DNA from 4 places in the Streptomyces sp. NBC_01334 genome. Region 2 is predicted to be linked to each of the others. Evidence: riboswitches for the same ligand, from Rfam matches in the RefSeq annotation. Region 2 holds a riboswitch; each other region holds the start of a gene.
The links. A riboswitch is a leader RNA that binds a small molecule or an ion and turns the genes downstream of it on or off. The one in region 2 is predicted to bind cobalamin.
Positions count from the first base shown of each region.

Region 1: it holds a riboswitch for cobalamin, as region 2 does, so the genes downstream of both, OG736_RS34185 (ABC transporter substrate-binding protein) here and OG736_RS29090 (ribonucleoside-diphosphate reductase subunit alpha) in region 2, are expected to answer to the same signal.
Region 3: it holds a riboswitch for cobalamin, as region 2 does, so the genes downstream of both, metE (5-methyltetrahydropteroyltriglutamate--homocysteine S-methyltransferase) here and OG736_RS29090 (ribonucleoside-diphosphate reductase subunit alpha) in region 2, are expected to answer to the same signal.
Region 4: it holds a riboswitch for cobalamin, as region 2 does, so the genes downstream of both, OG736_RS14210 (SCO2321 family membrane protein) here and OG736_RS29090 (ribonucleoside-diphosphate reductase subunit alpha) in region 2, are expected to answer to the same signal.

Region 1 covers NZ_CP130718.1:7,660,206-7,667,815, forward strand. Annotated here, with positions in the region: gene OG736_RS34170 (cobalt-precorrin-6A reductase) at 1-454, shown strand, start outside; gene OG736_RS34175 (ABC transporter ATP-binding protein) at 462-1,280, opposite strand; gene OG736_RS34180 (FecCD family ABC transporter permease) at 1,277-2,353, opposite strand; gene OG736_RS34185 (ABC transporter substrate-binding protein) at 2,350-3,405, opposite strand; cobalamin riboswitch at 3,474-3,674, opposite strand; gene OG736_RS34190 (HipA family kinase) at 3,780-4,694, shown strand; gene OG736_RS34195 (Rdx family protein) at 4,691-4,978, shown strand; gene aceB (malate synthase A) at 5,001-6,635, opposite strand; gene OG736_RS34205 (nucleotidyltransferase family protein) at 6,820-7,431, opposite strand.
Region 2 covers NZ_CP130718.1:6,446,055-6,453,664, forward strand. Annotated here, with positions in the region: gene OG736_RS29085 (ribonucleotide-diphosphate reductase subunit beta) at 171-1,196, opposite strand; gene OG736_RS29090 (ribonucleoside-diphosphate reductase subunit alpha) at 1,196-3,580, opposite strand; cobalamin riboswitch at 3,705-3,840, opposite strand; gene OG736_RS29095 (hypothetical protein) at 4,326-4,595, shown strand; gene mctP (monocarboxylate uptake permease MctP) at 4,819-6,444, opposite strand; gene OG736_RS29105 (DUF3311 domain-containing protein) at 6,441-6,710, opposite strand; gene OG736_RS29110 (GntR family transcriptional regulator) at 6,822-7,586, opposite strand.
Region 3 covers NZ_CP130718.1:8,591,039-8,598,648, reverse strand. Annotated here, with positions in the region: gene OG736_RS38350 (STAS domain-containing protein) at 1-69, shown strand, start outside; gene OG736_RS38345 (nuclear transport factor 2 family protein) at 125-604, shown strand; gene OG736_RS38340 (hypothetical protein) at 638-907, opposite strand; cobalamin riboswitch at 1,216-1,447, shown strand; gene metE (5-methyltetrahydropteroyltriglutamate--homocysteine S-methyltransferase) at 1,613-3,931, shown strand; gene metF (methylenetetrahydrofolate reductase [NAD(P)H]) at 4,093-5,004, shown strand; gene folP (dihydropteroate synthase) at 4,997-5,848, shown strand; gene OG736_RS38320 (universal stress protein) at 5,965-6,531, shown strand; gene OG736_RS38315 (hypothetical protein) at 6,616-6,744, shown strand; gene OG736_RS38310 (glycoside hydrolase family 9 protein) at 6,741-7,610, shown strand, end outside.
Region 4 covers NZ_CP130718.1:3,131,260-3,138,869, reverse strand. Annotated here, with positions in the region: gene OG736_RS14220 (energy-coupling factor transporter transmembrane component T) at 1-739, opposite strand, end outside; gene OG736_RS14215 (SCO2322 family protein) at 732-1,418, opposite strand; gene OG736_RS14210 (SCO2321 family membrane protein) at 1,415-2,656, opposite strand; adenosylcobalamin-variant (AdoCbl-variant) riboswitch at 2,790-2,861, opposite strand; gene OG736_RS14205 (phosphotransferase) at 2,964-3,674, shown strand; gene OG736_RS14200 (serine/threonine-protein kinase) at 3,675-5,414, opposite strand; gene OG736_RS14195 (nuclear transport factor 2 family protein) at 5,522-5,968, opposite strand; gene OG736_RS14190 (Strvi_7410 family MBL fold metallo-hydrolase) at 6,011-7,060, opposite strand; gene OG736_RS14185 (aldehyde dehydrogenase) at 7,152-7,610, shown strand, end outside.

The DNA of each region.
Region 1 (7,610 bases), 1.2 Mb from region 2:
CGACGTCTGGCACGAGGCCGGTTCCCTGGCGGAGGCCGCCGAGCTGCTGCCCTCGCTCGGCCGACGGGTGTTCCTCACCACCGGGCGGATGGGGCTGGCCGCCTTCGCCGCCCTGGACGACCTGTGGTTCCTCGTACGGTCCGTCGACGCACCCGAGGAGCCGGTCCCGTCCCGCATGGAGCTGCTGCTCGACCGCGGGCCCTTCACGCTCGACGGGGAGCGCGAACTGCTGCGCCGTCACCGGATCGACGTCGTCGTGACCAAGGACAGCGGGGGAGCGGCCACCGCCCCGAAACTGACCGCCGCCCGTGCGGCGGGGCTGCCCGTGGTCGTGGTGCGCCGACCGCCGGTCCCCGCGGGCGTCCGGGTCGCGGCAGGGCCGGAGCAGGCCCTGGAATGGATCGGGAACGCCGAACGGGGAGGGCCGGACGAGGCGGGGAGCAGCGGGCGCTGATGCCGTGTCAGGGAGTCGGTGCGGCGCCCAGGAAGCGTATGTGCGGGCGGCCGTCGGGGCCGTCGGCGGTGACGGTGGCCCGGACGCCGTAGACGTCGGCGACGACGGCCTCGGTGAGGACGTCGTGCGGGCTGCCGCAGGCCACCACGCGCCCCTCCTTGAGGACGACGAGCCGGTCGCAGTACATCGCGGCCAGGTTGAGGTCGTGCAGCGCGACGACGCTGGTGACCCGGAGTTCGGTGATCAGGTCCAGCAGGGCGAGCTGGTGCCGGATGTCGAGGTGGTTGGTGGGCTCGTCCAGGAGGAGTTCGCGGGGTTCCTGGGCGAGGGCGCGGGCGATCTGGACGCGTTGGCGTTCGCCACCCGAGAGGGAGTGCCAGGGCCGGTGGGCCTTGTCGGCGAGCCCGGTGCGCGCCAGCGCGGAGCGGACGGCCTCCTCGTCGGCGGCGGTGGCGGCCGCCCAGGCGCGGCGGTGCGGGATGCGGCCGAGGCGTACGACGTCGTGGACGCTCAACGCGAGCTGGGTGTCGGCCTGTTGCTCGACGACGGCGATGCGCCGGGCGACGGCGCGGCGGCTCACCCGGGCCAGCGGGCGGTCGTCGAGGGTGACGACGCCGGAGTCCGGGGCGAGCACACCGGCGAGCAGCCGCAGCAGGGTGGACTTGCCGGAGCCGTTCGGGCCGAGCAGGCCGGTGACGGCGCCGGGGCGTGGCGTCAGGCTGACCCCGTCGAGGATCAGGGTGCCGCCGGCGGCCCGGCCGACCCGCTCGGCGCGCAGCCCCTCGGAACCGGTCGTCTTCGAGTCGGCCGTCTCCGAGCCGGTCATCGGGTGCCCTTCGCGCGGTACAGGACGGCAACGAACGCCGGGACGCCGATGAGGGAGGTCACCACGCCCACCGGCACCTCCTGCGGGTCGAGCACGGTGCGGGCCAGGGTGTCGACCCAGACCAGGAACACCGCGCCGGTCAGGGCGGTGGCGGGCAGCAGCCGGGTGTGGCCGGGGCCGGTGAGGACGCGTGCGGCGTGCGGGAGCACCAGGCCGACGAAGCCGATCGCCCCGGCCGAACTCACCAGGGCGGCGGTGAGCAGCGCCGTGGTGCACAACAGCACCAGACGGGTGCGGGCCACGGAGACACCGAGGGAGAGGGCCGCGTCCTGCCCGAACGCGAACGCGTCCAGGGTCCTGGCGTGACCCAGGCAGACCGCCAGCGCCACGACCAGCGCGGCCGCGCCGACGGTCACGTCCGTCCAGTCGGCGCCGCTGAGCGAGCCGAGCAGCCAGAACAGGATGCCGCGGGTGGTCTCCGCGTCGGCGGCCGTCATCACGACGAAGGAGGTGAGCGCGGAGAACAGCTGCATGGCGGCGACACCGGCGAGGACCACCCGGTCCGTGGTGCCGCCGAGGGTGTGGCTGAGCAGCAGTACCAGCGCGAAGGAGACCAGCGCGCCGAGGAACGCGCCACCGGAGACCGACAGGAGGCCGCCGCCCGCGCCGAGGACGACGACCAGCACCGCGCCGGTCGAGGCGCCGGAGGAGACCCCGAGGACGAAGGGGTCGGCGAGCGGATTACGCAGCAAGGACTGCATCACGGCCCCGCACACGGCGAGGCCGGCGCCGCACACCGCGGCGAGCAGGGTGCGCGGCAGCCGCAGGTTCCACACGATGCCGTCCCGCAGCGGCGTCAACTCCGCCTGTCCCCAGCCGAGATGGGCCGCGACCGCGGACCACACGTCACCGACGGCGATGTCCGCGGGGCCGATGGTGATGGCCACGGCGACCGAGGCGCACAGCAGCGCGAGACCGGACGCCCACAGCAGCGCGCGGCGCAGTCCGCCCACGGCCGACGCCCCGGACGCCGACGTCCTGGACGCCCCGGACGCCGACGGCGCGCCGGTCATCCCGCGAGGCCGTGGCTGCGCAGCGCCGCCGCCACCTTCTCGATGCCCTCGACGGTCCTGACGGTCGGGTTCATGGCCTGTCCGGACAGCAGCACGTACCGCTTCTTCTTCACCGCGGTCATGTTCCTGGTGACCGGGTTCGACTCCAGGAACTCGATCTTCTTGGCGGCGGTCTCGGCCGTCTGCTGCTTACGGGTCAGGTCGCCGATGACGAGGAGGTCCGGGTCGCGGTCGGCGACCGTCTCCCAGTTGACCTGGGGCCACTCCTCCTCGGTGTCGTCGAAGGCGTTCTTGGCGCCGAGCGCGTCGGTGACGATGCCCGGTGCGCCGCAGCAGCCCGCGAGATACGGGGACTGGGAGTTGGCGAACCAGTACATGAGGGTCACGCCCCGGGCGTCGAGGCCGGCGGTGGCCCCGGTCACCCGGCTCTTCAGCCCGGCCACGAGCCGCTCGCCGCGCTCCCGGACGCCGAAGACCTCGGCCAGGTCGCGGACTTCGCCGTAGACCGAGTCCATGGTCAGCGGCTCGGTGCGGACGCCGTCGCCGTCACCGCTGTTGTCCTTGCCGACACAGTCGGAGGGGGAGAGGTACGTGGGCACGCCGAGCTTCTCGAACTGCTCGCGCGGGGCGACCCCGCCCTTGCCGAGGGTGGAGGCGAAGGAGGCGGCGACGAAGTCGGGTTCGGTGTCCAGGACCGTCTCGAAGGAGGGGGCGTTGTCGGCGAGGCGCTTCACCTTCGCGTTGGCCTTCTCCAGGCCCTTCGCCACCGGGTCGGTCCAGGTGGCGGTGCCCACCATGCGGTCGGCCAGCCCGAGGGAGAGCATGATCTCGGTCGTGCCCTGGTTGAGGGAGACGGCCCGCCGCGGAGGGCTGTCGATCGCCACCTGCTGCCCGCAGTTGTCGAGACGGACCGGGGGGCCGGCGGCCCCGTTCTTCCCCGCCGAACCGGAGGAACCCGCCGGGCCGGAGGAGCCGCAGCCGGCCAGCAGCAGGACACCGGCCAGGAACAGAACGGCAGGCCGGGCAGAACGGACGGGACGTGCGAACGGCACAGGGATTCCTTCGGCGTCGAGGGCTCAAGCGCGAAGCCCGGTCGTACGGTGCTCCCCCCGCCCGTCTCACGGCGGCGGGGGTGCCAGCAGGTCTTCGGACTCGGGGTCACCCGGACGAGGCGCCTTCCCGGACCGCTCACGCCGTCCAGTGGCCGTTGCCCCGCCCGTCGCCCTCACCGCTGCGCGTCAGCTCCGGATTCGCACCGGATTCCCTGACCCGTACACACTCGCGTGCGCACATGGGTTCGACTGGCCTTGGCAAGCTACCACAGCCGCGGAGGCCGCCCGCGGGCCTTTCCGCGCGCCGGCTCGCGCCCTCTCGTCGGCTGTCGGGCCCTGGTTACTATGCTCATTCAGGCCAGAGGGAGAGAGTCATGTTGACCGAGGTCACAGCGACCCGCTACCTCGCTCCGCTGCGGGCGGGCGGCTCCGTGCCCGCCGTCGTCGAGGCCGACGACCTGGGCACCTACGTCGTGAAGTTCACCGGCTCCGCGCAGGGCCGCAAGGCGCTCGTCGCCGAGGTGATCGTGGGCGAGCTGGCCCGTGCCCTCGGGCTGCGCTTTCCCGAACTGGTCCTGGTCCGGTTCGACCCGGCGATCGCGGAGCGGGAACCGCACCAGGAGGTACGGGAGCTGCACGCCGCGAGCGCGGGGCTCAACCTCGGGATGGACTTCCTGCCGGGTGCGGAGGACTTCACGCCGGAGGTCGCCGAGGCCTTTCCGGTGGAGCCGCTGGAGGCCGGGAGGATCGTCTGGCTGGACGCCCTGACCGTCAACGTCGACCGGACGGTCCACAGCTCCAACCTGATGGTCTGGCCGACGTTCGGCATCGTCCCGCCCCGGCTGTGGCTCATCGACCACGGCGCCGCCCTCGTCTTCCACCACCGCTGGGACGGCGCCGACCCCGAGAAGCGCTACGACTTCCGCCACCACGCCCTCGGCCGCTGCGCCCCGGACACCCGGGCGGCCGACGCCGAGCTGGCGCCCAGGGTGACCGAGGAGCTGCTGCGCCGGATCGTGGCGGAGGTGCCGGACGCCTGGCTGACCGGCGAGGCGGGGTTCGCGACCCCGGACGCGGTCCGGGAGGCGTATGTGCGCTATCTCCACGCGCGGGTGCGGGCTTCGGCGGCCTGGCTGCCCACCGACTTCCCCGCCCCGGAGGAGCTCGCCGCCGACGAGGCGCGGCGCGCGGCGAGGACACGGCAAGGACGGCCCGACTGGCTGAAGCGGGTCCCCGACCTGCACGGCAAGCCGGCCGCGGAACAGGATTGGTCGGTGCACCTCGGATGAGCGAACTGAGCGACGCGGGCGGACGGGTCGAGATCGAGTACTGCACCCAGTGCCGCTGGCTGCCGCGCGCGGCCTGGCTGGCGCAGGAGCTGCTCACGACCTTCGAGGCCGAGTTGACGGAGCTCGCCCTGAAGCCCGGCAAGGGCGGGGTCTTCGTCGTCCGGGTGGACGACGAGGTGATCTGGGACCGCCGCGAGCAGGGCTTCCCGGAGCCGACCGCGGTGAAGAAGCTCGTACGTGACCGAGTGGCCCCGGGTCGGTCCCTGGGCCACTCGGACAGGTGAGCCTTCCGGCCGGTGCCGGTGCTCAGCCCTGGAGCTGCTCGTACGCCGGCAGGGTGAGGAAGTCCGCGTAGTCGTCGTCGAGGGCGACGGTCAGCAGCAGGTCGTGCGCCTGCTGCCAGTGGCCGGCCGCGAAGGCCTCCTCGCCGATCTCCGCGCGGATCGCGGCCAGCTCCCCGGCGGCGACCTCACGGGCCAGCTCGGGCGTGGCCTTCACGGTGGTCCCGTCGCGCTCGAACTCCACCCCCGCGTTGATCCACTGCCAGATCTGCGAGCGGGAGATCTCGGCGGTGGCCGCGTCCTCCATCAGGTTGAAGATGGCGACCGCGCCCAGGCCGCGCAGCCAGGCCTCGATGTAACGGATGCCGACCTGCACGGCGTTGACCAGTCCCGGGTAGGTCGGCCTGGCCTCCAGCGAGTCGACGGCGATCAGGTCGGCCGCCTTGACGTCGACGTCCTCGCGAAGGCGGTCCTTCTGGTTCGGCCGGTCGCCGAGCACGGCGTCGAAGGAGGCCATGGCGATCGGCACCAGGTCCGGGTGGGCCACCCACGACCCGTCGAAACCGTCGTTCGCCTCGCGGTCCTTGTCCGCCTTGACCTTCTCGAAGGCGACCTTGTTGACCTCCTCGTCGCGGCGGGACGGGATGAAGGCCGCCATGCCGCCGATCGCGTGTGCGCCGCGCTTGTGGCAGGTGCGGACGAGGAGTTCGGTGTACGCCCGCATGAACGGGGCGGTCATCGTGACCGCGTTGCGGTCCGGGAGGACGAACTTGGCTCCGCCGTCACGGAAGTTCTTGACGATGGAGAACAGGTAGTCCCAGCGGCCGGCGTTCAACCCGGAGGCGTGGTCGCGGAGTTCGTACAGGATCTCGTCCATCTCGTACGCGGCCGTGATCGTCTCGATGAGCACGGTGGCGCGGACGGTGCCCTGCGGGATGCCGACGTGGTCCTGCGCGAAGACGAACACCTCGTTCCAGAGGCGGGCCTCCAGGTGCGACTCCGTCTTCGGCAGGTAGAAGTACGGGCCCTTGCCGAGGTCGAGCAGGCGCTGGGCGTTGTGGAAGAAGTAGAGGCCGAAGTCGACCAGGGCGCCGGGGACCTGACGGCCGTCCGCGTCGACGAGGTGACGCTCGTTCAGATGCCAGCCGCGCGGGCGCATCACGACCGTGGCGAGCTCGTCCGCGTCCTTCAGGGCGTACGACTTGCCCGACCTCGGGTCGGTGAAGTCGATGTTCCGGGTGTAGGCGTCGGCCAGGTTGATCTGACCGAGGACGACGTTCTCCCAGGTCGGCGCGGAGGCGTCCTCGAAGTCCGCGAGCCAGACCCGGGCGCCCGAGTTGAGGGCGTTGATGGTCATCTTGCGGTCGGTCGGGCCGGTGATCTCGACCCTGCGGTCGTCCAGGGCCGCGGGGGAGGGGGCGACCCTCCAGGAGTCGTCCGCGCGGATCGCCGCGGTCTCCGGGAGGAAGTCCAGGGTGGAGGTGCGGGCGATCTCGGCGCGGCGCTGCGCACGCCGGGCGAGGAGCTCGTCGCGGCGCGGGGTGAACCGGCGGTGCAGCTCGGCCACGAAGGCGAGCGCCGCCTCGGTGAGGACCTCCTCCTGCCGCGGCAGGGGCTCGGCGTCGACGATGGCCAGCGGGGACGGCGCTGGTGCGGACATGAGCGGTCACTTCCTTCAGCGGTGGCACCGGGTGCCGGTCGAACCGAGTACGGCGGGCGGGGCCCCGGACGGGCCGGGTCCCTTCTGATCAGTGGATACTAGTTTCCTCATCGTGGAACTTCAATGATTTGTTGATGTCGAGATTCTCCGCGTCGAGGCAAGGTGGCGCTCAGTGCCAGGCTCCTCACTCAAGGTGCGCGAGATCCTGCGGGGTGTCGATGTCGAAGGGCCGGGCCACGTCCCCGCACTCGACGAGCCTGATCGCCTCCTCGTGCTCCTTCAGATAGGCGCGTGCCCCGCGGTCGCCGGTGGCAGTCGCCGCGATGTCCGCCCAGTGGTCGGCTCCGAACAGGACGGGGTGGCCGCGTGCGCCGTCGTAGGCGGCGCAGACGAGCGAGGACTCGTCCTCGTACGCGGCCAGCACCCGGGTCACGGCCTGCGGCCCGATGCCGGGCTGATCGACGAGAAGGACCAGCGCGGCCCGCGCCCCCGTCCCGGCGAGCGAGCCGAGCCCGGCCCGCAGTGATGTGCCCATGCCCTGCTCCCACGCCGGGTTCGGCACGAGCACGCACCCCTCGAGCCGTGCCCGCTCCCGTACGGTGTCGGCGGCGGCCCCGAGCACCACATGCACCCGCGCGCAGCCCGCCGTGCGCAGCACCTCCACCGCGTGTTCGACCAGCGGCCGTCCCCGGTGTTCGAGCAGGGCCTTGGGGCGTCCGCCGAGCCGGCGCCCGCCGCCCGCCGCGAGGAGCAGGCCGGTCACCTGGTCCGCGGCCCGGTCTTCCTTGTGCGTCATGAGTCCTGCATACCTGACGTGGCGTCGGCCGTGCGGTTCCGTGGGGCTGAATTTCGGTCCGCGCAGTGGCGCACGCCGCGTCGGGTGGCGTTTACTGACCCGCGCGTCCTCCGGTGCCCGGTGCCGGTACCGCGGGGCTGCGGGGCGGCTGAGCGCGCACGCGCGCTCAGTGGAGCGCG
Region 2 (7,610 bases):
GGCAGACTGATGTCCATGAACACGAACCAGATCGAAGGCCTCATCGGAATGCTCATGGTCCTCGGGATCCTCGTCCTCCTGGTCCTCCCGTCCGTGTTCGGCATCGTGCGCGACCGGCGCGCCGACCGGCGGATCAGGGAGGCCCAGGAGGCCCGAGGAGAGAGGGAGGGTCAGAAGTCCTCGTCCAGGTCGACGGTGCCCTCCACCGCGACCTGGTACGCCGACGGACGGCGCTCGAAGAAGTTGGTCAGCTCCTGAACGCCCTGGAGCTCCATGAAGGAGAAGGGGTTCTCCGAGCCGTACACCGGGGCGAACCCGAGCCGCGACAGACGCTGGTCGGCGACGCACTCGAGGTACTGCCGCATCGAGTCGGTGTTCATGCCCGGCAGCCCCTCGCCGCACAGGTCGCGCCCGAACTGGAGCTCGGCCTCGACGGCCTCCCGCAGCATGGCGGTCACCTGCTCCTGGAGCTGGTCGTCGAAGAGCTCCGGCTCCTCCTTGCGGACGGTGTCGACCACCTCGAAGGCGAAGCTCATGTGCATCGTCTCGTCACGGAACACCCAGTTGGTGCCCGTGGCGAGACCGTGCAGCAGACCCCGGCTGCGGAACCAGTAGACGTACGCGAAGGCGCCGTAGAAGAACAGGCCCTCGATGCACGCGGCGAAGCAGATCAGGTTGAGCAGGAAGCGGCGGCGGTCGGCCTTGGTCTCCAGCCGGTCCAGCTTCTCGACCTCGTTGATCCACTTGAAGCAGAACTCGGCCTTCTCACGGATGGACGGGATGTTCTCGACCGCGTCGAAGGCCGCCGTCCTGTCCTCCGGGTCGGGGAGGTAGGTGTCCAGGAGCGTCAGATAGAACTGGACGTGGACGGCCTCCTCGAAGAGCTGCCTCGACAGATAGAGGCGCGCCTCGGGTGAGTTGATGTGCTTGTACAGCGTCAGCACGAGGTTGTTCGCCACGATCGAGTCGCCCGTCGCGAAGAACGCGACCAGCCGGCCGATCATGTGCTGCTCGCCCTCGGACAGCTTCGCCAGGTCGGCGACGTCCGAGTGGAGGTCGACCTCCTCGACGGTCCAGGTGTTCTTGATGGCGTCCCGGTAGCGCTCGTAGAAGTCCGGGTAGCGCATCGGGCGAAGGGTCAGCTCGAAGCCCGGGTCGAGCAGGTTCTTCTCGGTCTTCTCGGGTGCGGTGGTCATTACTGGCAGGCCTCGCAGGATTCGGGGTTCTCAAGGGAGCAGGCGACGGCGTCGGGCTCGGTCGCCTGCTGCACGGGGATGGTCTTCTCGGGCTGAGCCTGTGCCTGGGCCGCGCGGGCGATACGGGTCGCCGGGCGGGAGCGCAGGTAGTACGTCGTCTTCAGGCCCGACTTCCAGGCGTACGCGTACATCGAGGAGAGCTTGCCGATGGTCGGCGTCTCCAGGAACAGGTTCAGGGACTGCGCCTGGTCCAGGTACGGGGTCCGGGCGGCGGCCATGTCGATCAGGCCGCGCTGCGGGATCTCCCACGCCGTGCGGTACAGGGCGCGCACATCCGCCGGGATCCAGGCGAAGTCCTGCACCGAGCCGCTGGAGTCGCGCAGCGCCTCGCGGGTGCGGGCGTCCCAGACGCCGAGGTCCTTGAGGTCCTGCACCAGGTAGGAGTTGACCTGGAGGAACTCGCCGGACAGCGTCTCGCGCTTGAACAGGTTGGACACCTGCGGCTCGATGCACTCGTACACGCCCGCGATGGACGCGATGGTGGCGGTGGGGGCGATGGCGAGCAGCAGGGAGTTGCGCATGCCGGTCCGCGCGATCCGCTCGCGCAGGGCCGCCCAGCGCTCGGGCCAGCTGAACTCGACGCCGTAGTGGTCCGGGTGCAGCACGCCCCTGGCCGTACGGGTCTTCTCCCAGGCCGGCAGCGGGCCGTTGCGCTCGGCCAGCTCGGCGGAGGCCTCGTAGGCGGCGAGCATGATGCGCTCGGCGATCCGGGTGGACAGCGCCTTCGCCTCGGGCGAGTCGAAGGGCAGCCGCAGCTTGAAGAAGACGTCCTGGAGGCCCATCGCACCCAGGCCGACCGGGCGCCAGCGGGCGTTGGAGCGGCCCGCCTGCTCGGTCGGGTAGAAGTTGATGTCGACGACCCGGTCGAGGAAGGTGACGGCCGTGCGGACGGTCTCGTCCAGCCGCTCCCAGTCGATCGCGCCGGCCGCCGTGTCGACGAACGCGCCGAGGTTCACCGAACCCAGGTTGCAGACCGCCGTCTCGCCGTCGTCCGTGACCTCCAGGATCTCCGTGCAGAGGTTGGAGGAGTGCACGACGTGGCCCGGCTCGGCCGTCTGGTTGGCGGTGCGGTTGGCCGCGTCCTTGAAGGTCATCCAGCCGTTGCCGGTCTGCGCGAGGGTGCGCATCATGCGGCCGTAGAGATCACGGGCCGGGATGGTCTTCTTCGCGAGGCCCGCCTCCTCGGCCTTGCGGTAGGCCGCGTCGAACTCCTCGCCCCACAGGTCGACGAGCTCGGGCACGTCGGCGGGGGAGAACAGGGACCAGGGGGCGTCGGCGTTGACCCGGCGCATGAACTCGTCCGGGATCCAGTGCGCGAGGTTCAGGTTGTGCGTCCGGCGGGCGTCCTCACCGGTGTTGTCCCGCAGCTCCAGGAACTCCTCGATGTCGGAGTGCCAGGTCTCCAGGTAGACCGCCGCCGCGCCCTTGCGCCGGCCGCCCTGGTTCACCGCGGCGACCGAGGCGTCGAGCGTCTTCAGGAACGGCACGATGCCGTTGGAGTGCCCGTTGGTGCCACGGATCAGCGAACCGCGGCTGCGGATACGGGAGTACGAAAGGCCGATGCCGCCCGCGTGCTTCGACAGCCGGGCCACCTGGTGGTAGCGGTCGTAGATGGAGTCCAGCTCGTCCAGCGGCGAGTCGAGGAGGTAGCAGGACGACATCTGGGGGTGCCGGGTACCGGAGTTGAAGAGCGTGGGGGAGGACGGCAGGTAGTCCAGACGGCTCATCAGCCGGTAGAGGGCGGCGACCTCGTCCAGGGAGCGGGGCGTGTCGTCCTCGGCGAGGCCGCAGGCGACGCGCAGCAGGAAGTGCTGCGGCGTCTCGACGACCTTGCGGGTGATCGGGTGCCGCAGGAGGTAGCGGCTGTGCAGGGTACGGAGCCCGAAGTAGCCGAAGCGGTCGTCGGCCTGCTGGTCGATCAGGGCGTCGAGGCGGACCGCGTGGACGCGCACGAACTCGGCGGTGCGGTCGGCGATCAGGCCCTCGCGGTGGCCGACGGCGACCGATCCGGTGAACGACGTGACGCCCTGGGAGGCGGCCTCCGCGGCGATGCTGATCGTCAGCAGCCGGGCGGCCAGCTTCGAGTAGGCGGGGTCCTCGGAGATCAGGCCCGCGGCCCCCTCCGTGGCCAGCTCGCGCAGCTCCGCGGTGATCTCGGAGGCAGCCCGTGCAGACCGGCCGCGCAGAGCGACGGCGGCGACCCGGCCGGGGTCGGCGTCGGGCAGGTCGGCGGTCAGCTCGGTCAGGGTCCGCAGCAACGCGGTACCGGGACCGTCGGTCTCCAGCTCGGTGACGGAAACCGGGTCGGCTGGCGCGATGGTCACGTGGGGGCTCTCCCTCGCTCGGCGGTGGGCCTTGCGGAGGGCAGGGGGCAGCACACGAGCGCGCGGGGCGTCGCGTCCACCGGCCCACTCCACGAGACCCGGACGTCAGGGCACCCGGACCGGACGGCCGGGCGCGCTGTCGGCAGGACCTCGGACTGAACAGGCGTGCGCATACAGGTATGAACGCACGCAAGTACACCGTTGCGGGACAGTTCCGGATTCGCACCGGATTCCCCTGCGGCGACAGCGAGCATGAGCATACATCTTGTGCTCACCTGTCACGCCACCCCCAGATGTTGTGTCGGGGCGGTTTCAGAGCGTCAGCTGACAGGCGATCGGGGTGAGATCGTTCCGGTGTGGCACGGGATGCCGGTCCCGCTCGGGTGTGCGGACGAAAACCGGATGTTCGCAGACGCGGTCCCGGGTTGCGGAGCGTGCCGGGAGCGATTCCATGGAAGCAGACGTCGGCGCCGTGCGAATCCTCCGTCCCGCGAGTCCGCCGTCTCCGCGAACCGCCTTCTCGGAACTCTCAAGGAGCACGCCATGACGAGGCTCGCCGTCCGCCCGGCAAGGAGCGACCGCGCGACGCGCCGATGGCCACACCGGCCTCCCGGCGGGCGGGACACCGGGTCGGACACGGGTTCGTCGGCCGCCGGCACTCCCTGACGATCCGTCTGGGGGCCACCGCGGCGTCACCCGCCCCAGGAAGTGGCGCCGACGGGTCTCCTGCGCCAACGTCACCAGGGTGATCTGGCCGGTCGCCGCGCCGGCGCTGCTCGCCCGGGTCGGGGAGGGCCTGTTCATCCCCGTCACGCACGACACGACCGGCTTCGGGCAGGGGCGGCAGGGCAGCCAGGGGTTCGACACCGTCTTCAAGTTCGTCGGCCCGATCCGCGCCGCCTCGATCGCCGCCGCGCTCTTCCTGTTCCGGTGGTACCGCTGGACCAAGCGGCGTTGTCTCACCAGGGCGATGCGGGATCCGCGCCGGCTGGTGCCCACCGCCGGAACGACCTGATCCGCCAGGCGGAGACCGTGCTCCAGCAGTCACGCTGCTGGTACGCGCAGCTCAGCGTGTTCCAGGCACCGTGCCTGTGGGAGGGAGCTCCCGGACGGCGCCGGCGGCCCCGCACCGGGTCGGCATGCGGGTCCGCGAACTGGACCGCCTCCGGGACGCGATGGCCAGACGGACGCGGGACCAGGACCCGTCCGGCCGGCCATCGCGTACCCAGGGACACGACCTAGTGGCCGGCGCCCGCCGTCGCCGGGGGCAGCTCCACGGCCACGCCCGGGTCGCCCGCGTCCGCCGTGTAGTCCTCCGGCTTCGTCTCGTCGATGCCGTCGGGAGCCTTGGCGGCCCTCAGGGCGAAGGTCAGCACCACCGTGACGACGACGTTGATCACGAACGCCGTGAGACCGATGTAGCCGATCTCGCCGATGCCCGGGATCTCCTTCGACGAGCCGCCGAAGTGCTTCTGGGTCGGGGACGCGACACCGTACGCGGCGAAGGTGCCGTAGACCATGCCGACCGCCCAGCCGGCGAGCAGGGCCCAGCGGTGGAACCAGCGGGTGAAGAGGCCGCCGACCAGGGCCGGGAACGTCTGGAGGATCCAGATGCCGCCCAGCAGCTGGAAGTTGATGGCGACCGTCTTGTCCATGGTGAGGACGAAGACCAGGGCTCCCACCTTCACGAGGAGCGAGACCAGCTTGGAGACCTTCGTCTCCTGCGCGGGCGTCGCGTCCGGCTTGATGAAGTCCTTGTAGATGTTGCGGGTGAAGAGGTTCGCGGCCGCGATCGACATGATGGCCGCGGGCACGAGCGCGCCGATGCCGATCGCCGCGAACGCCACCCCCGCGAACCAGGACGGGAACATGTCCTCGAACAGCTGCGGGATCGCCAGCTGCCCGTTGGTGACCTTGACCCCGGCCGCGATCGCCATGAAGCCGAGCAGCGCCAGCAGACCCAGCATCAGGGAGTACAGCGGCAGGATGGTGGTGTTGCGGCGGATCACCTCACGGCTGCGCGACGACAGCGTCGCCGTGATCGAGTGCGGGTACATGAACAGCGCCAGCGCCGAGCCCAACGCCAGCGTGGCGTACGTCCACTGGCCGGGTTCCGCCGGTGCCAGCGCGCCGCGCGGCTTGCCCGTCGCCGGGTTGGTCTGGCTGAACGCCTCGCCGGCCTTGGCGAAGATGTCGTCGAACCCGCCCAGCTTGATCGGGATGTAGATGATCGCCACCGCGATGACGATGTAGATCAGCGTGTCCTTCACGAACGCGATCAGTGCCGGGGCCCGCAGACCCGAGGAGTAGGTGTAGGCGGCCAGCACGCCGAACGCGATCAGCAGCGGCAGGTCCTTCACGAACCAGTTGGTGTCCTCGCCGCCGCCGACGCCCATCACGTCGAGCACGGCCTGGATGCCGACCAGCTGGAGCGCGATGTACGGCATCGTCGCCAGGATGCCGGTGACGGCGACCGCCAGCGACAGGCCCTTCGAGCCGAAGCGGCCGCGCACGAAGTCCGAGGTCGTCACATAGCCGTGCTTGTGGGACACCGACCACAGGCGGGGCAGGAAGGTGAAGATCAGCGGGTAGACGAGGATCGTGTACGGCACCGCGAAGAAGCCGGCCGCGCCCGCCGCGTAGATCGCCGCGGGTACGGCGACGAAGGTGTACGCGGTGTACAGGTCGCCGCCGAGCAGGAACCAGGTGACCCAGGTGCCGAACGACCGGCCGCCGAGGCCCCATTCGTCGAGGCTGTCGTTCTCGGCCTTGCGCCAGCGCGCGGCCAGGAAGCCCATGACCGTGACGGCCAGGAAGAAGAAGATGAAGACGGCGAGCGCGACGCCGTTCACGCCGTCCTTCACTCCGACGCACCACCCTTCGCGGAAGAAGAGGCGGCGCGGCCGCGCTGGTCACGCTGCCACAGCTTGTACGCGGTCACGGTGAGCGCGGCGGACAGGGGCACCCACAGCATCTGGTACCAGTAGAAGAAGGGGATCCCGATGAACGCCGGATCCACCTTCGCGTACGACCCCACCCACAGCATCGCCACGAAGGGCGCGATCAGACAGAGGGCGATGGCGACGCGCGCAGGCGTCACCACCGGTTCCCTCGTTTCCTCGTCGGACATCGGCGGCCGTCCCCTCACTCTGATCGCCTTGATCACAGATGTAATGCGCAGGCAATGTAAGTGACGGATAAGCCCAGCGGAAGACCCTCCACAGACCCTCTACGCGGCGGGCTACTCGGTGGGCCGCTTCAGCCGGGCCACGAACTTGTACCGGTCGCCCCGGTACACCGACCGCACCCACTCCACCGGCCGGCCCTCCTGGTCCAGTGAGTGGCGGGAGAGCATCAGCATCGGCAGGCCCACGTCGGTGCCCAGCAGGCCCGCCTCGCGCGGGGTGGCCAGCGAGGTCTCGATGGTCTCCTCGGCCTCGGCGAGCCGGACGTCGTAGACCTCGGCGAGGGCGGTGTACAGCGAGGTGTACTTGACCAGCGACCTGCGCAGAGCCGGGAAGCGCTTCGCCGACAGATGGGTCGTCTCGATGGCCATCGGTTCGCCGTTGGCCATGCGCAGGCGCTCGATGCGCAGCACCCGTACGCCGGCCGTTATGTCGAGGAGGCCTGCGAGGCGGTCGTCGGCGGTGATGTAGCCGATGTCCAGGAGCTGCGAGGTCGGCTCGAGGCCCTGGGCGCGCATGTCTTCGGTGTACGAGGTGAGTTGGAGCGCCTGGGACACCTTCGGCTTGGCGACGAAGGTGCCCTTGCCCTGGATGCGCTCGAGGCGGCCCTCGACGACGAGTTCCTGCAGGGCCTGGCGGACGGTCGTGCGCGAGGTGTCGAACTCGGCCGCCAGGGTGCGCTCCGGCGGGACCGGGGTGCCCGGAGACTGTGTCTCCGTGATGTCGAGCAGGTGTTTCTTCAGGCGGTAGTACTTGGGCACACGCGCGGTACGGACGGTCGCCCCACCCTCGTTCTCCGCACTGCTCACGTCGGTGCTCATGGCCTGCCTTCCCGGCTGCGGGTG
Region 3 (7,610 bases), 2.1 Mb from region 2:
CTGCGACTGGTCGGCGTCGACGCCCTCCTCTCCTGTCACCCCACCACCGAGCGGGCCCTGAACCCCTGAGGCCGACGTCCTCCGATCTTGACCTCAAGCGCGGTTGAGGGCCGACGCTCCCGCTATGACCACACAGCCGGATCACACCGAGATCAGCATGCTCATCAGCCGCTTCTTCCGAGCTCTGGACGAGCGGAGGTTCGAGGGCGACTGGGCCCGTGACTACGTCACCGACGACGTCCGGACGGTGACCCCGATCGGCGCGGCCGACGGCGTCGAGGCGATGGCACACACCAGGGAGGCACTCGAGAGGTACGCCCGCACCCAGCACATCGCCTCGGACGTCCTGGTCGACGTCGAACCGGCCACGGGGAGGGCCACGGTGTCCTGGAACGCGTTGATGACGCACGTTCACCACGACGCCACGCTTCGGAAGCGCGGTGAGGACGCCGACCCTCTCTTCACGGTGGGCGGCTACTGGGAGGCCGAACTGCGGCGCGAGCGCGGGGGCTGGCGCATCAGCCGCATGTCCGTCCGGGCGATGTGGACCACGGGTCGGCCGCCCGAGCTCGCCCCGGAGATCCGGCCGACGCCGGATGCGTGACGCACCGCCGCGATCGGCCCCGGGGGCTCGCGGCTACTGCTCCATGGGCGTGGATCCGGGCCGGAAGGCGTCAGCGATGACGGCGTACCTGGTGGCGGTCTCCAGGTGGTCGTCATTGCGGCGGCGCAGGTGCTCGTACGAGGCGAGCCAGTATCGGGCCTGATTCAGGCAGTGGGCCCTGACCCGCTCGTCGTTCATGCCGTGGATCTCGAGCCCGGCCAACGGCGGGAGGATGTCCGCCGGTTCGGGCTGCCCGGCGGGCTCCGATTCGGGACTGCGGTTCCAGGGACGGTCCTTGGACATGGTCATCCTCGCTGCGTGGGGTGGGGGTGGGGGCGGAGGTGGCGCAGCCACCCCGAGCCGGGCTTGCAGAACGGAAGCCAACGGTAGCGGGACGGAGGCGTTGGCGAGGGCGAGGGCGAGCCCGTCGGACGAGCCGGCGGGCGCGGCGGATCTCGCAGCCGAGTCCGATGGCGAAGGTCTCGAGGACACGGGCGAGAGACGCGAGTGGGCCGTTTCCCGCCCTCGGCACATTCCAAGCATGCCGAACGCGTGTTCCACCTCACCATCCGAATGGCTGAGTGATCCGCCGCACCGGAGGACCGCCCCGTAGGCTGGCGGGCGCAGCTGGTTCGCCCCGTCCGCCAGGCGGGATGCGTCGCAAGAGGGAACCCGGTGGAAATCCGGGACTGCCCCGCAGCGGTGAGCGGGAACGACCGCCGTCATACGCACTGGACCCACGAACAGGGTCTGGGAAGCGACGGCCAGTAGGTGTCTCGTACGAACTCCGTACGACGAGACGTGCCCGTGAGTCCGAAGACCTGCCCGTTGCCCGCGCACGAAAGGACTCGTGCGCGGAAATCCCGGTGACCTCGTGGGCGGGTCGGCGTACATATCAGGCGAACGACCGCGCCGCGCCGCGCGGGATCGGTCCGCCCGGTTCGTCACCCCTTCGCGCTCGCGTCCCGTCCCGGGATCCCAGGGAGATGTCTCGCGAAGGAGATTTCCGTGACAGCGAAGTCCGCAGCCGCGGCAGCACGGGCCACCGTGTACGGCTACCCCCGTCAAGGCCCGAACCGGGAACTGAAGAAGGCCGTCGAGGGCTACTGGAAGGGCCGTGTCACCGCCGACGCCCTCCGGACCACCGCGGCCGAACTGCGCGCCGCCAACTGGCGGCAGCTCGCCGACACCGGCATCGACGAGGTCCCGACCGGCGACTTCTCGTACTACGACCACGTCCTGGACACCACCGTCATGGTCGGCGCGATCCCCGGCCGCCACCGCGACGCCGTCGCCACCGATCCGCTCGACGGCTACTTCGCCATGGCACGCGGCACCCAGGACGTCGCGCCGCTCGAGATGACCAAGTGGTTCGACACCAACTACCACTATCTGGTGCCCGAGTTGGGACCGGACACCGTCTTCACGGCCGATCCGGCCAAGCAGGTCGCCGAGCTCGGGGAGGCCCTCGCCCTCGGGCTGAACGCCCGCCCGGTGATGGTCGGCCCGGTCACCTACCTGCTGCTCGCCAAGCCCGCCCCGGGCGTGCCCGCGGACTTCGAGCCGCTCACCCTGCTGGACCGGCTGCTGCCGGTGTACGCCGAGGTCCTCGCCGACCTGCGCGCGGCCGGCGCCGAGTGGGTACAGCTGGACGAGCCCGCCCTCGTCCAGGACCGCACCCCGGCCGAACTGGGCGCCGCCGCCCGCGCCTACCGCGCTCTCGGCGCCTTGACCGACCGGCCCAAGCTCCTGGTCGCCTCCTACTTCGACCGGCTCGGCGACGCCCTGCCGGTCCTGGCCAAGGCCCCCGTCGACGGGCTCGCGCTCGACTTCACCGACGCCGCAGCCGCCAACCTCGACGCCCTGGCGGCCGTGGGCGGCCTGCCCGGCAAGCGGCTGATCGCCGGTGTCGTCAACGGCCGCAACGTCTGGATCAACGATCTGGAGCAGTCCCTCGCCACCCTCGGCACCCTGCTCGGGCTGGCCGAACGGGTCGACGTGGCCGCCTCGTGCTCCCTGCTCCACGTGCCCCTCGACACGGCTCTGGAGCGGGACATCGAGCCACAGATCCGGCGCTGGCTGGCCTTCGCCCGCCAGAAGACCGCCGAAGTCGTCACCCTCGCCAGGGGCCTGGCCCTCGGCACCGACGCGATCACCGGCGAACTGGCCGCGAACCGGGCCGACCTGACCGGCCGGGCCAACTCCCCCCTCACCCACGACCCGGCCGTGCGCGCCCGCGCCGCCGCCGTCAGGGACACCGACACCCGCCGCTCCCAGCCGTACGCGGAGCGGGCCGCGGCCCAGCGCGCCCACCTCCGCCTGCCCCTCCTGCCGACCACCACCATCGGATCCTTCCCGCAGACCGGCGAACTGCGCACCGCCCGCGCCGACCTGCGCACCGGCCGGATCGACACCACCGGCTACGAGGAGCGCATCAGGGCCGAGATCCAGGACGTCGTCTCCTTCCAGGAGAAGGCCGGCCTGGACGTCCTCGTGCACGGCGAGCCCGAACGCAACGACATGGTGCAGTACTTCGCCGAGCAGCTCACCGGGTACCTGGCCACGGAGCACGGCTGGGTGCAGTCCTACGGCACCCGTTACGTCCGCCCGCCGATCCTGGCCGGCGACATCTCCCGCCCCGAACCGATGACCGTGCGCTGGACGACGTACGCCCGCTCCCTCACCGACCGCCCGGTCAAGGGCATGCTCACCGGTCCCGTCACCATGCTGGCCTGGTCCTTCGTCCGCGACGACCAGCCCCTCGGCGACACCGCCCGCCAGGTCGCCCTCGCCCTGCGCGACGAGGTCGACGACCTGGAGTCGGGCGGGACTTCGGTGATCCAGGTGGACGAACCCGCGCTGCGCGAGACCCTGCCGCTGCGGACCGTCGACCGCCCGGCCTACCTCGCCTGGGCCACCGAGGCGTTCCGGCTCAGCACCGGCGGAGTGCGTCCGGACACGCAGATCCACACCCACATGTGCTACGCCGAGTTCGGCGACATCGTCCAGGCCATCGACGACCTCGACGCCGACGTCATCAGCCTCGAAGCCGCCCGCTCCCACATGCAGGTGGCCCGCGAACTCGCCGCGCACGGCTACCCGCGCGAGGCCGGGCCGGGTGTCTACGACATCCACTCCCCCCGCGTCCCGAGCACCGAGGAGGCCGCCGAGCTGCTCCGTACCGGTCTCAGGGCCATTCCCGCCGAGCGTCTCTGGGTCAACCCCGACTGCGGCCTGAAGACCCGCAGCTGGCCCGAGACCCGGGCCTCGCTGGAGAACCTGGTCGCCGCCGCCCGTGCCGTGCGTGAGGAACTCTCCGGGTCCTGAGGCCTGAGGGCAGGCCGAGCGGGCCGGGGGAGGAAGCACTCGCCGTCCTCCCCCGGCCCGAGCCCGAGCCCCGGCGTCGGCGTCGGCGTCGGCGTCGGCGTCGGAGACAGCATCAGCGGGGCGGCAGCCCACGAACTGCGAGGATCGGAAGGCTTGTTCACATGGCACTCGGCATCCCCAGCACAAGAACAGACAGCGCAGTATCCATTCGCGACCTGCTCGCACGGGGTGGCCGCTCCTACTCGTTCGAATTCATGCCGCCCCGCAGCGCGGCGGCAGAGGCCGGACTCTGGACCGCGATCCGCCGCCTGGAGGCCCTGTCGCCCACTTTCGTCTCCGTGACGTACGGTGCCGGCGGCTCGACGCGGGGCCGGACGGTCAACGTCACCGGGCGGATCGCCCAGGAGACCACGCTCACCCCCGTCGCCCACCTCACCGCGGTCGGCCACAGCGTCGCCGAACTGCGCAACATTCTCGGCCACTACGCCGACCAGGGCGTGCGCAACATTCTCGCTCTGCGCGGAGACCCGCCCGGCGACCCGCTCGGCCCCTGGCCCAGACATCCGCGGGGTGTCCGGTACGCGGCCGAACTGGTCAGTCTGATCAGGGAGTCGGGAAACTTCTGCGTCGGCGTCGCCGCATTTCCGGAGATGCACCCGCGTTCCGCCGACCGGGACAGCGACATCCGCCATTTCGTCGCCAAGTGCCGGGCCGGCGCGGACTATGCGGTCACCCAGATGTTCTTCGACGTCGAGGACTATCTGCGCTTCCGCGACCGTGTGACAGCGGCGGGCTGCGAGACGCCGATCATCCCGGAGATCATGCCGATCACCACCGTCCCCTCACTGCGACGTATTCCCACCCTCTCCACCGCCGCCGTCCCCGCCCGGCTGGCCGAGCGCATGCTCGCCGCTCAGGAAGACCCCAAGGCGGTCAGAGCACTCGGAATCGACCACGCCACCGAGATGTGCCGCCGGCTGCTCGCCGAAGAGGCCCCTGGACTGCATTTCATGACCATGAACTTCTCGACGGTGACGGCCGAGATCTATCAGAACCTCGAGCTCCATGGATGAGCGCGCTCATCCCTCACCGGTGGGAGTCCGTCGGCCTTCGCTGGTCGGGATCGTCAACATCACCCCGGACTCGTTCTCGGACGGGAGCAGATTCCTGACCGCGCAGGCCGCGGTGACCCACGCGCGCCGGCTGCGCGCGGACGGGGCCGACGTCATCGAACTCGGGCCCGCCGCGAGCCATCCGGGAGCCCGGAGGGTGTCCGCGGACGAGGAGACGGGGCGGCTGGCCGACGTCATCGATCAGCTGGTCGCCGAGGGCGTTCCGGTGTCGGTCGACTCCTTTCAGCCCGCGACGCAGCGGTTCGCCGCCGCGCGTGGCGCCCTGTATCTCAACGACATCCAGGGCTTCGCCGAGCCCGCCCGGTACCAGGAGCTCGCGGAATCCGGCTGCCGGCTCGTCGTCATGCACTCCGTGCAACGTCGCGGTCCCGCCACCGAGGTACGGACCTATCCCACGGAAGTGTGCAAGGGCATCGAGGAGTTCTTCGCCGAGCGCCTGGCAGCGCTGGAAGCGGCAGGGGTCCGTCACGACAGGCTGGTCATCGACCCGGGGCTGGGCCACTTCCTGGGCAGGGGGCCCGAACCGTCGCTGAGAACCCTGGCCCACCTGGAGCGGCTGAGAGCGCGCTTCGACGTACCGGTGCTGGTCTCCCCGTCCCGGAAGTCCTTTCTGCGGACGCTCACGGGGAGCGCTCTTCCCGAGATCGGCCCGGCCACCCTGGCGGCGGAGCTGTACGCCGCGCGCAGCGGGGCCGACTACATCCGCACCCACGACGTCGCCGCCCTCCGCGACGCGCTCACGGTCTTCGAAGCCCTGGAACTGGCCAAGGAGGGTGGGTGGTGACGTAGGGAAGGGCGCACGGGCTGTTCGGAGCCTCGCAGGGTAGCTGGGGTGGAAGAGGTTTTGCGGAAGGTCGCCGCCCGGAGGGACCGGTCGGCGCCCGCAGAACGGAGGAAGCGATGTCCGAGTTCCGCCCGTCCTCGGCCCCCCGTGTCGTCGTGGGGGTGAGCGGCTCGCTGGGGAGTCTCACCGCCCTGGTCCGGGCCGCCGACGAGGCGCGGCGCCGGGGAGCCGAGCTCTGGCCGGTGCTGGCCTGGGAGCCGCCGGGCGGGGAGCTCGCCGCCCGCAGGTCGACGGCCGCGGCCGTCCTGGTCGAGGACTGGGAGCGGCTGGCGCGTGAGCGGCTGCTCGGTGCCTTGCGCGAGGTGTTCGGCGGTGACGGCCACGGGTTGCGTACACGCCCCCTCATCGCGCGCGGCACCCCGGGTCCGGCGCTGGTCGGGACCGCCGACCGGGAGGACGACCTCCTCGTGATCGGCGCCGGGCGGCGTGGTCTGCTGCATCGTGCGCTGTGGCCGTCGATCAGCCGTTACTGCCTCGCCCACGCCGGCTGCCCCGTCCTGGCGGTGCCGCCGTCACCGCTCCAGGCCACCCTCGCGGCCGCGCAGCGCCGGAACGCGTGGCGGCTGCGACTGGACACCGGGCACCTGGCGAGGGAGTTCGAAACCGTGCCGCCCGACGCCTGAGGCGAGGCGATGGAGTCGGTGGGGACCTCCCCCATGAAGGGACCGGCGCGGACCCCGGCGCCCCCACCGTCTAAGCTCCGAGCCATGCGCGTATCGATCTTGGAGGACGGTCCCGAACGAGGGGCGGTCGTCGCTGCTCAGCTGTGCGGCGCGGGGTTCGCGACGGCCCTCGCGCGGGCCGTGGCCGTCGCGGATCTCAAGACGGGCGCATGAACACTCTGCGCAGGCCCCGGCTGTTGGTCGGCACCGCCGCGGGACTTGGCACCCTGCTCCTCGCCGCGACCCTGCACGGCCTGCCCTTCGGCGGCGGCACCGGGCCCGCCTCGACCGAGGTGGCCATCCGGGTCGACCAGGTCGGCTACATAGCGGGCGAGGCGAAGCAGGCCTACGTCATGGGGCCCTCGGGGGCCCTCTCCGAAGCGCGCTTCAAGGTCGTCGACGCCGAGAACGACGTCGTCACGGCGGGGCGGCTCGGTGCCTCCACCGGCCGCTGGAACGCCAAGTACCCGTCGGTGCGTACCGTCGACCTCTCCACGCTCAACACCCCCGGCACCTACCGCATCGTCCTGACCGGGACCGCGGCCGGCCGCTCCCCCGCCTTCCGGGTCGCCGACGCCGAGGAGCTGATGACCCCGCTCGTCCGGGACAACGTCCGCTTCCTGCAGGCACAGCGCGACGGAACCGACGTGCTTCCCGGCGCCCTGCGGCACGGCCCTTCGCATCTCGCCGACCAGGACGCGACCGTCTACGCGGACCCGGACTACGACGAGGAGGGCAACGAGCTGCTCGACGAGCAGCTGACCCCGACCGGCGACCGGGTCGACGTCTCGGGCGGCTGGTTCGACGCGGGCGACTTCCTCAAGTTCACCGCCACCACCTCCTACTCCGTCGCCGAACTCCTGCTCGCACAGCGCGACTTGGCGGGCCTGACCGAGCTGTCCGCCGAGGCCTCGCACGGGCTGGCCTGGCTGGACAGGATGTGGGACGAGGACAGCGAGACCCTCTACGCACAGGTCGGCATCGGCGCGGGCAACGACGCCGTACTGACGGACCACGACGTGTGGCGGCTGCCGGAGGCC
Region 4 (7,610 bases), 3.3 Mb from region 2:
TGAGGACGGCGGTCGTCCGGCGGACGGGGGCGGGGACGTCGGCGGTACGGCCGTAGCCGCGGGCGTCCATCGCGGCGGCCAGGGCGACGGAGCGTTCCAGGGCGCCCTCCAGGACCGGCAGGCCCACCTGGAGCAGGCCGCGCAGACCCGTGTCCGGGCGGCCCCGCAGACGGCGGGCGGCGCGCAGGCGGTGGACGTCCGCGATGAGGTTCGGGGCGAAGGTGAGGGCCACGACCACCGCCACCCCCGTCTCGTACAGGGCGCCGGGGAGCGTCTTGAGCAGGCGGGAGGGGCTGGCCAGGGCGTTCGCGGCACCCACGCAGACGAGCAGGGTCGCCAGTTTCAGACCGTCGTAGAACGCGAAGAGCAGGCCCTCGGCCGTGACCGCGCCGCCGAGCCGGATGCCCTGCGCCCAGTGGGGGAGCGGGACTTCGGGAAGCGTGACGAGTACCTGGGTCCCCGGGATCGGGGAGCCCAGCGCGACGACGAACACCAGGCGGATGACGAGGACGGCGAGCGCGAGCTTGAGGAACGCCGAGTAGGAGCGGGACCAGGGGGTGTCGGGGCGGCACGTGGTGACGACGTAGGCGGAGACGGCGAGCAGGAGACCGAGGAGGAGCGGGTTGGTGGTGCGGGTGGCGGCGGTGCCGAGACCGAGGGCCCACAGCCACCAGGCGGCCGGGTGGAGCGGGGTGCCTGGTGTGTGGGGGCGGGCATCGGCCCTCCGGCCGTCAGCCATCCCTGCGGGATCCTCGCCGCCGGGCCTGCCAGACCGCCGCCGCGCCCAGCACCGCCACCGCCGCCGCGCCCGCGTACAGGCCCACGGACGGTCCGCCGTCCCCGTTCTTCTCCGACCCCGCCTTCGCCGGTTGCGGCTCCGCGGCGGACGTCGGCTCGTCCGTCCCGGGCGCCTGCCCGGACACCTGCTCGCCGCAGCCCGTCTCCGGATACCCCGCGATCGCGCACAGCAGGGCGTTCGTGTCGTAGCGCAGCGGTTTGGCGACCGAGGCGAGGGCCTCGGCCGTCGTCGCGTCGGGCGAGACCCGGGCGCAGGCCGTGCGCGGTGACGGCGGGGTCTCGCCGCTCGGCGCGTCGGCCGTCGTACCGAAGTCGATGACCAGGGCCACCCGCTTCGTGTCGTCCCGCGCGGGCGTCTTCGCGCAGATCGTCGCGAAGGAGGCCGCGCCGCGCGGCTGCGACGCGTCCTGGGAGTCCGCGCTCACAGCGAACCGGAAGCCCTGGACGTCGCCGTCGGCGGGACGGGCGGTGGACGGGCCCTGGGTGGCGTACGTCCAGCCGTCGCCGGAGCGGTCCCAGAAGGACCAGTAGCGGTAGCCCGCCGCCTGGGCCGACTGCACCGCGCCGGTCAGCGACAGCAGCAGCGCGGCCAGGACGAGGGCGGCGCACCGGCGCGTCACGGCTGCTGCTTCCTGCCACGGCCACTGATCAGGAAGCCGATGCCGACACCGGCGACGAGGAAGACGCCGACGATCCACCAGACGCCGTAACCGGAATCCGAGTCGTCCTTCTTGTCGGCCTCGGCGTCTGCGTCGGCGGCCTGATCGGTGGCCTTCGCCGTGGCCTGCGGGGTCGGACCCGTCGCGTCGAGCTGCGCGACGAGGTCGGCGCCGCCGAAGTGGCGGGGGTCGGCACCCATGGCGTGGGCCGCGAAGATCAGCTGGGCGTAGGCGGCGGGGCCGCTCTGCTTCGCCCAGGCCGCGGAGTTCTGCTCGAGCCAGGCGAGGGGCTTCTTCGCCTGCTCGGTCGCACCCTGCGCGGCGAGGGCGACGACGGCGTCGGCGGTGTTGCCGTAGTCGGGCTGGTCCTCGGCGCCGGGGAGGGCGGACTTCAGGTAGCCGGCGTCGAGCACCGCCGCGGCGAGGTGGGCCGCGCCGTTGCGGGCGAGTCCGCTCGGGGTGCCCGCGGTGGCGGAGTCGCAGGTGGGAGCCGCCGACGTCTTGCCTGCCGTCGTCACGAACCCCTTGCCGAGGACGCCGAGCACACCCGCCGCCGTCGCGTCCGCGTTGGCCGCGAGACCGCCCTTCTTGTCCGGCTGGTAGGCGAACGCGCCGCCGCCGGCCTTGTCGCACGGGATGGAGAGCTTCACGAGAGCGTCGTACGGCGACTTGCCGGCCTTTTTCACCTCCGAGGGCCGTTCCCCGGCCGCCGCCATCGCGCCCGCCACGACGGAGGTCGAGTTCGCGTCGCTCGCGCCACCGGGGGTGTAGCCCCAGCCGCCGTCGGCGTTCTGGACCGACTTCAGCCAGCTGACCGCCTTCTCGGTCGCGGCCTGGTGGCCGCCCAGCGCGGCCAGCGCCTGGACGGCCGCCGCCGTGCTGTTGGTGTCCACCATCAGCTTGGCGTCGCACGCCTTGGCGGTGTCCGCGCGGAACGCGGCGAAGGCCCCGGTCGCGCACTGCTGCCCGGTCAGCCAGGCCACGGCCCGGTCGGCGGGGGTGACGCCCGTGGTCCGCTGCGCGAGCAGGGCCAGCGACTGGCGCCAGACGCCGTCGTACGTCGGGTCGGTGGTGCCGTACAGACCGTCGGGTATCGCCACCGACGGGGTGGGGGAGGGGGTGACGGCGACGGCGGGGACGGCGGCACCCAGCACGACGGTGGCGGCGGCCAGAGCGGCGGCGCTGCGGCGGATGTTCATGATCGGCGGGTGCCTCTCCCGGTCGGTGAGGTCACGCAGCCGGGCAGCACGGGACATCCCGGCGGCTCGGCTCCGTATACCTCGACGGTGCCGTGCGACGGCGGGCCTGCCGACGCACGTGAGCCGGTCACGGTCCGTACCGGGCGATCCGGCTCTCACGGTTGCGGGTCAGCGCCGGAATTGCACCGGCTTCCCCCTGTACGGGCGTGATGACGACGCGGCCACTCTACCGGCAGGTAGCCGGGCGTCTGAGGGGCGGCTGTGAAAGCGCCCCGGGCGGGGCGGAAGCCGCCGATATGTTGTGACCATGACGCATACGGGGAGGATGCCGGGCGGGCTGCCGGGCGGGGTGCAAGCCGGGCTGCCGGGCCGACTGCTCGGCTCGGGCCGAACGGCCGATGTGTACGAGATCGACGAGGAGTGGGTGCTGCGCCGCGACCGGGAGGGCTGGGAGGACTCGGCCGCCCTCGCGGCGGTGATGACGCATGTGCGCGAGCACGGCTACCCGGCGCCCGCCGTACGGCCCTCCGGCTCCCGCTCCGACCTGGTGATGGAGCGGCTGGACGGGCCGACGATGCTCCAGGCGTTCGGCGCGGGCACGCTGGACGCCGACGAGGCGGGGGCCGTCCTCGCCCGGCTGCTGCGCGAGCTGCACGCCCTGCCGGGACGGATCTCGGCCGACACCGGCATCCTGCACCTGGACCTCCACCCGGACAACGTGATCCTCACGCCCGACGGCCCCCGGGTCATCGACTGGGCCAACGCGGAGGAGGGCGACCCCGGGCTCGACTGGGGCATGTCCGCGGTGATCCTCGCCCAGGTGGCCGTCTCTCCCCAGCCCATCGCCGATCCGGCGCGGGCGATGCTGACCGCGCTGCTCGCCGACCCCTCCGACCTCACCGAGCAGGGCCTGGCGGAGGCCCTGCGGAGGCGGGCGGCCAACCCGACGATGAGCCGCGAGGAGACGGAACTCCTCGTACCGGCCGCCGAGTTGATCAGGGCGACGGCGGGCTGCTGACTAGGCCGCCCGCCAGACCGTCATGTCCGCGGTCACGAAGGCGATGTCCGGCAGCGCGGTCGACTTCACCTGGATCACGAGCAGCGCGATGTCCCCGGAGGGGTGCTTGACGCAGATCTCGCTGCCGGCCGCCGCCGCGGCGAGGGGGAGGCGGTGGCTCTTGGCGCCGGTGAGGACGATGCGGCACGAGTCGAGGGAGCCACCGGGGTCGCCGTACAGCATGTTGAACACGCTGGTGTCGCTCTCCAGCGCGCAGCCGGCCTGCTCGCAGGTGAAGCGGATGTCCCCCTTGCCGTCCTCGCGCCGGACCGGCTCCTTGACGTCCAGTGAGGTCTTCGCGTCCAGCCACTGGAGGGGATACGCGGTGGCCTGCGGCGTCTTGGGCACGGTCGAGGAGGGGCCCGACCCTTCCGATGTCCGGTCCCCGGCCGCCGAGTCCGGCGCGGCGGTCGACGAGGACGACGAGGACGCCGACGACCCTGCGGACCCGGACGGGCCGGGCGTCGAGGACGCCCCGGCCGTGTCCCGGTGGCGGAGCCGGTCCGCCGCCTCCATGACCGTCCACGTCAGGCCGGTCAGCACCAGCGCGCCCGTGATCACGGCGGCGGCCGTGACCAACGCCGTGCGCCGACGGCGGGTCGGCCGCCCGTCCGGCCGCGTGAGCTGCGACTGCACCGGCGCGATCAAGGGCATCGCGTGCGGGGACATCGCGTTCGAGGCCATCGTGTTCGAGGGCATCGTGTTCGTGGGCACGGCGTGCTGGAGCGTCTCGTGCCGCGACGTCTTGTGCGAGGGCCGCGGGACCAAGGGCAGCGTGTGCACCGGGGTGGGATCGGGGACCGGAGACGGAACCGTCACCTCCGGCCCGGTGACCTCACGCCAGACGGCCGGCCCGGCGCCCTTGTCCGCGTCTCCGTCCAGACGTCGCCTGCACCACTCGACGATCTCCGCCGGGGTGACCCGCTCCGCCGGATCGGCCGCCAGGCAGCGGGCGATCAGCGGACGGAGCGGTTCGGGCAGCAGGGACAGGTCGGGCTCCGAGTGCACGATCCGGTACAGCACGCTGACCGAGGGGCCGTCCCCGTACAACGGCTCGCCCAGGGCCGCGAACGCCGCCGTCTGACCGAGCGCGAACACGTCGGTCGCGGCGGTCACCTCGCCCGCGGTCGCCTGCTCGGGAGCCATGTACTGCGGTGTGCCGACGGCGAGGCCGGTGGCGGTGTTCGAGGTGACGTCGGAGGCCAGCGAGATGCCGAAGTCGATCACGCGCGGCCCGTCGGCGGCCAGCAGCACGTTCGACGGCTTCAGGTCCCGGTGCACGATTCCCGCACCGTGGATGGCCTGGAGCGCCTCCGCCACCCCCGCCATCAGCCACAGCACCGCGGGCACCGGCAGCGGCCCGCGCCGGGAGACCGCCTCCGCAAGCGAGGGCCCGGGCACGTACAGCGTGGCCAGCCAGGGAGGTACGCCGTCCGCGTCGGCGTCGATCAGCTCGGCGGTGTACGCGCCGCGGACCCGCCGGGCGGCTTTGATCTCCCGGCGGAACCGCCGCCGGAAGGCCGGGTCGTCGGCCAGTTCGGGGCGTACCACCTTGATGGCCAGCGGCCGGCCGCCCTGGGTGTGCGACAGGTAGACCCGTCCCATGCCGCCCGCCCCGAGCCGGGCGGCGAGACGGTAACCGGCCACCATGGGCGGATCGTCCGCCTGGAGTGGCTGGAACACCTCAGTCGCACGATTCATCGGCCCTCATCCCCCTCATGCCCCCGGCCCCCCGGCCCCGGCCTCTGATCCCCATGATCCGACGACCTGGCGACCTGGCGACCTGACGATCCGTTGATCCGATCAAGTCAGCAGCCTACGCGGGGTGTCGGTCCGCCGAAGGGGAGGAACAGCACCCGGGTCTCCAGCAGCCACACCCCGTCGACCTGGCGGAACGCGTCCTGGTAGTGCCCGACCTGGACGGGTGGTCCGGCGGGGACGACGCCGCCCTCGTAGCCGTCGACCCGGTACGTCGAGAAGTACGAGGTGGCCAGCGCGGTGTCCGGTGCGGTCGGGGTGACCAGGATGTTCGACATGAGGCGACGCGAGAGCCGGTCGGCGGGACGCGAACCGAAGTACTCCCGCAGCGCCGACCGCCCCTTGACCAGCCGCCCGCCCGCCGGCCACTCCCAGGTGCCGTCCTCGGTGAACAGCTCGGCCACCGAGGAGGGTTCGCCGAGATCCAGCCGGTGGACGAAGTCGACGACGAGGCGCTCGCAGGCGCGTTCGGCGAGCAGCCGCTGCAGGGGGTCCATGAGGGCGTTGCTATCAGGGAGCCCTCGCCCGCCGCGAGCGATTTACACCGCCACGTACGTCACAGGGTCGCTCCCGGTCACCGCCTCCGCGCGGCCCTGCTTCACCAGTCGCCGTAGATGGGCCTCGGCCTCGGAGACCGCGATGTTCCGTGAACCGTAGGGGATCTGCGGCCAGGGGCGGTTCCACTCCATGCGTTCCGCGAGCTGCCAGGGGGTGAGCGGGCTGGCGAGGAGGGCGAGCAGACCGGTGAGACGGTCCTCGTGGTGGGTGAGCAACTCCCGTACGCGGAAAGGCGCGTCGGTGAAGGCGTACTGGTGGGCCGGGAGGATCTCCGCGGGGGCGAGCCGGCCGACGCGTTCGAGGGAGTCGAGGTAGTCGCCGAGGGGGTCGGTGACGGTGGCGTCGTCGGGATCCTCGTACAGGCCGATGTGCGGGGTGATCTCCGGCAGCAGGTGGTCGCCGGAGAACAGGCGTCCGTGGCCCGGGAGTCGAGCGGGATGGTCCTCCTCCAGGTGGAGGCAGACATGGCCGGGGGTGTGACCCGGCGTCCAGATCGCGCGCAGGCGACGGCCTGGCAGGTCGAGGAACTCACCGGGGACGATCTCGCGGTCGGGGAGGGCGGGCGCCAGGCCGGGGAAGGGGCGACGACGGGCGGGAGGCGTGCGGAGCGGGGCGATGTGCTCCTCCGGGGCGCCGGCGGCGGTGAGCTTGGCCGCCATGTACGTGTACCAGCGCTCGGGACGCGTCTCGCGGGTCCGCCGCACGATGGAGGTGTCCGCCGCGTGCATCGCCACCCACGCCCCGGAGGCCTCCCGCACCTGGCCGGACAGGCCGTGGTGGTCGGGATGGTGGTGGGTGATCACGACTCCGTACAGCTCCGAGACGGACGTGCCGCACCCGGTCAGCCCGGCGGTCAGCGCCTCCCAGGACGCCGGGTCGTCCCAGCCCGTGTCGATCAGCACCGGCCCACGGTCGGTGTCGACGACGTACACCAGGGTGTGGCCCAGCGGGTTGTCCGGGATCGGCACCCGGAGCGAGCGGACACCGCCGCCGTGGTCGTACGTGGTGGGTTCGCCCTGACTGCTCTTCATCTGCCCTCCGTCACACGGCCATTGCCCACTATAACTAGAACTGGTATCAGTTCCTGAAACACCGTCAGAAACGTAGACGAAGGCAGTGGTCATGGCCGAGCTCGTGGAACACGGACAGCTGTTCATCGGTGGGGAACTGATCGATCCCCTGGGCAAGGACGTCATCGAGGTCGTCTCGCCGCACACCGAGGAGGTCATCGGGCGGGTGCCGCACGCGTCGGCCGGTGATGTGGACCGGGCGGTCGCCGCGGCGCGGCGGGCCTTCGACGAGGGGCCCTGGCCCCGGTTGTCGCTCGACGAGCGGATCGCCGTCGTCACCCGCATCAAGGACGGCATCGCGCTGCGCCACGAGGAGATCGCCCGGGTGATCTCCTCCGAGAACGGCTCCCCGTACTCCTGGAGCGTCCTCGCGCAGGCCCTCGGCGCGATGATGGTGTGGGACGCGGCGATCACCGTCGCGCGCGGCTTCACCTACGAGGAGCGGCGCGACGGCGTGCTCGGGAAGATCCTCGTGCGGCGCGAGCCCGTGGGGGTGGTCGCGGCCGTCGTC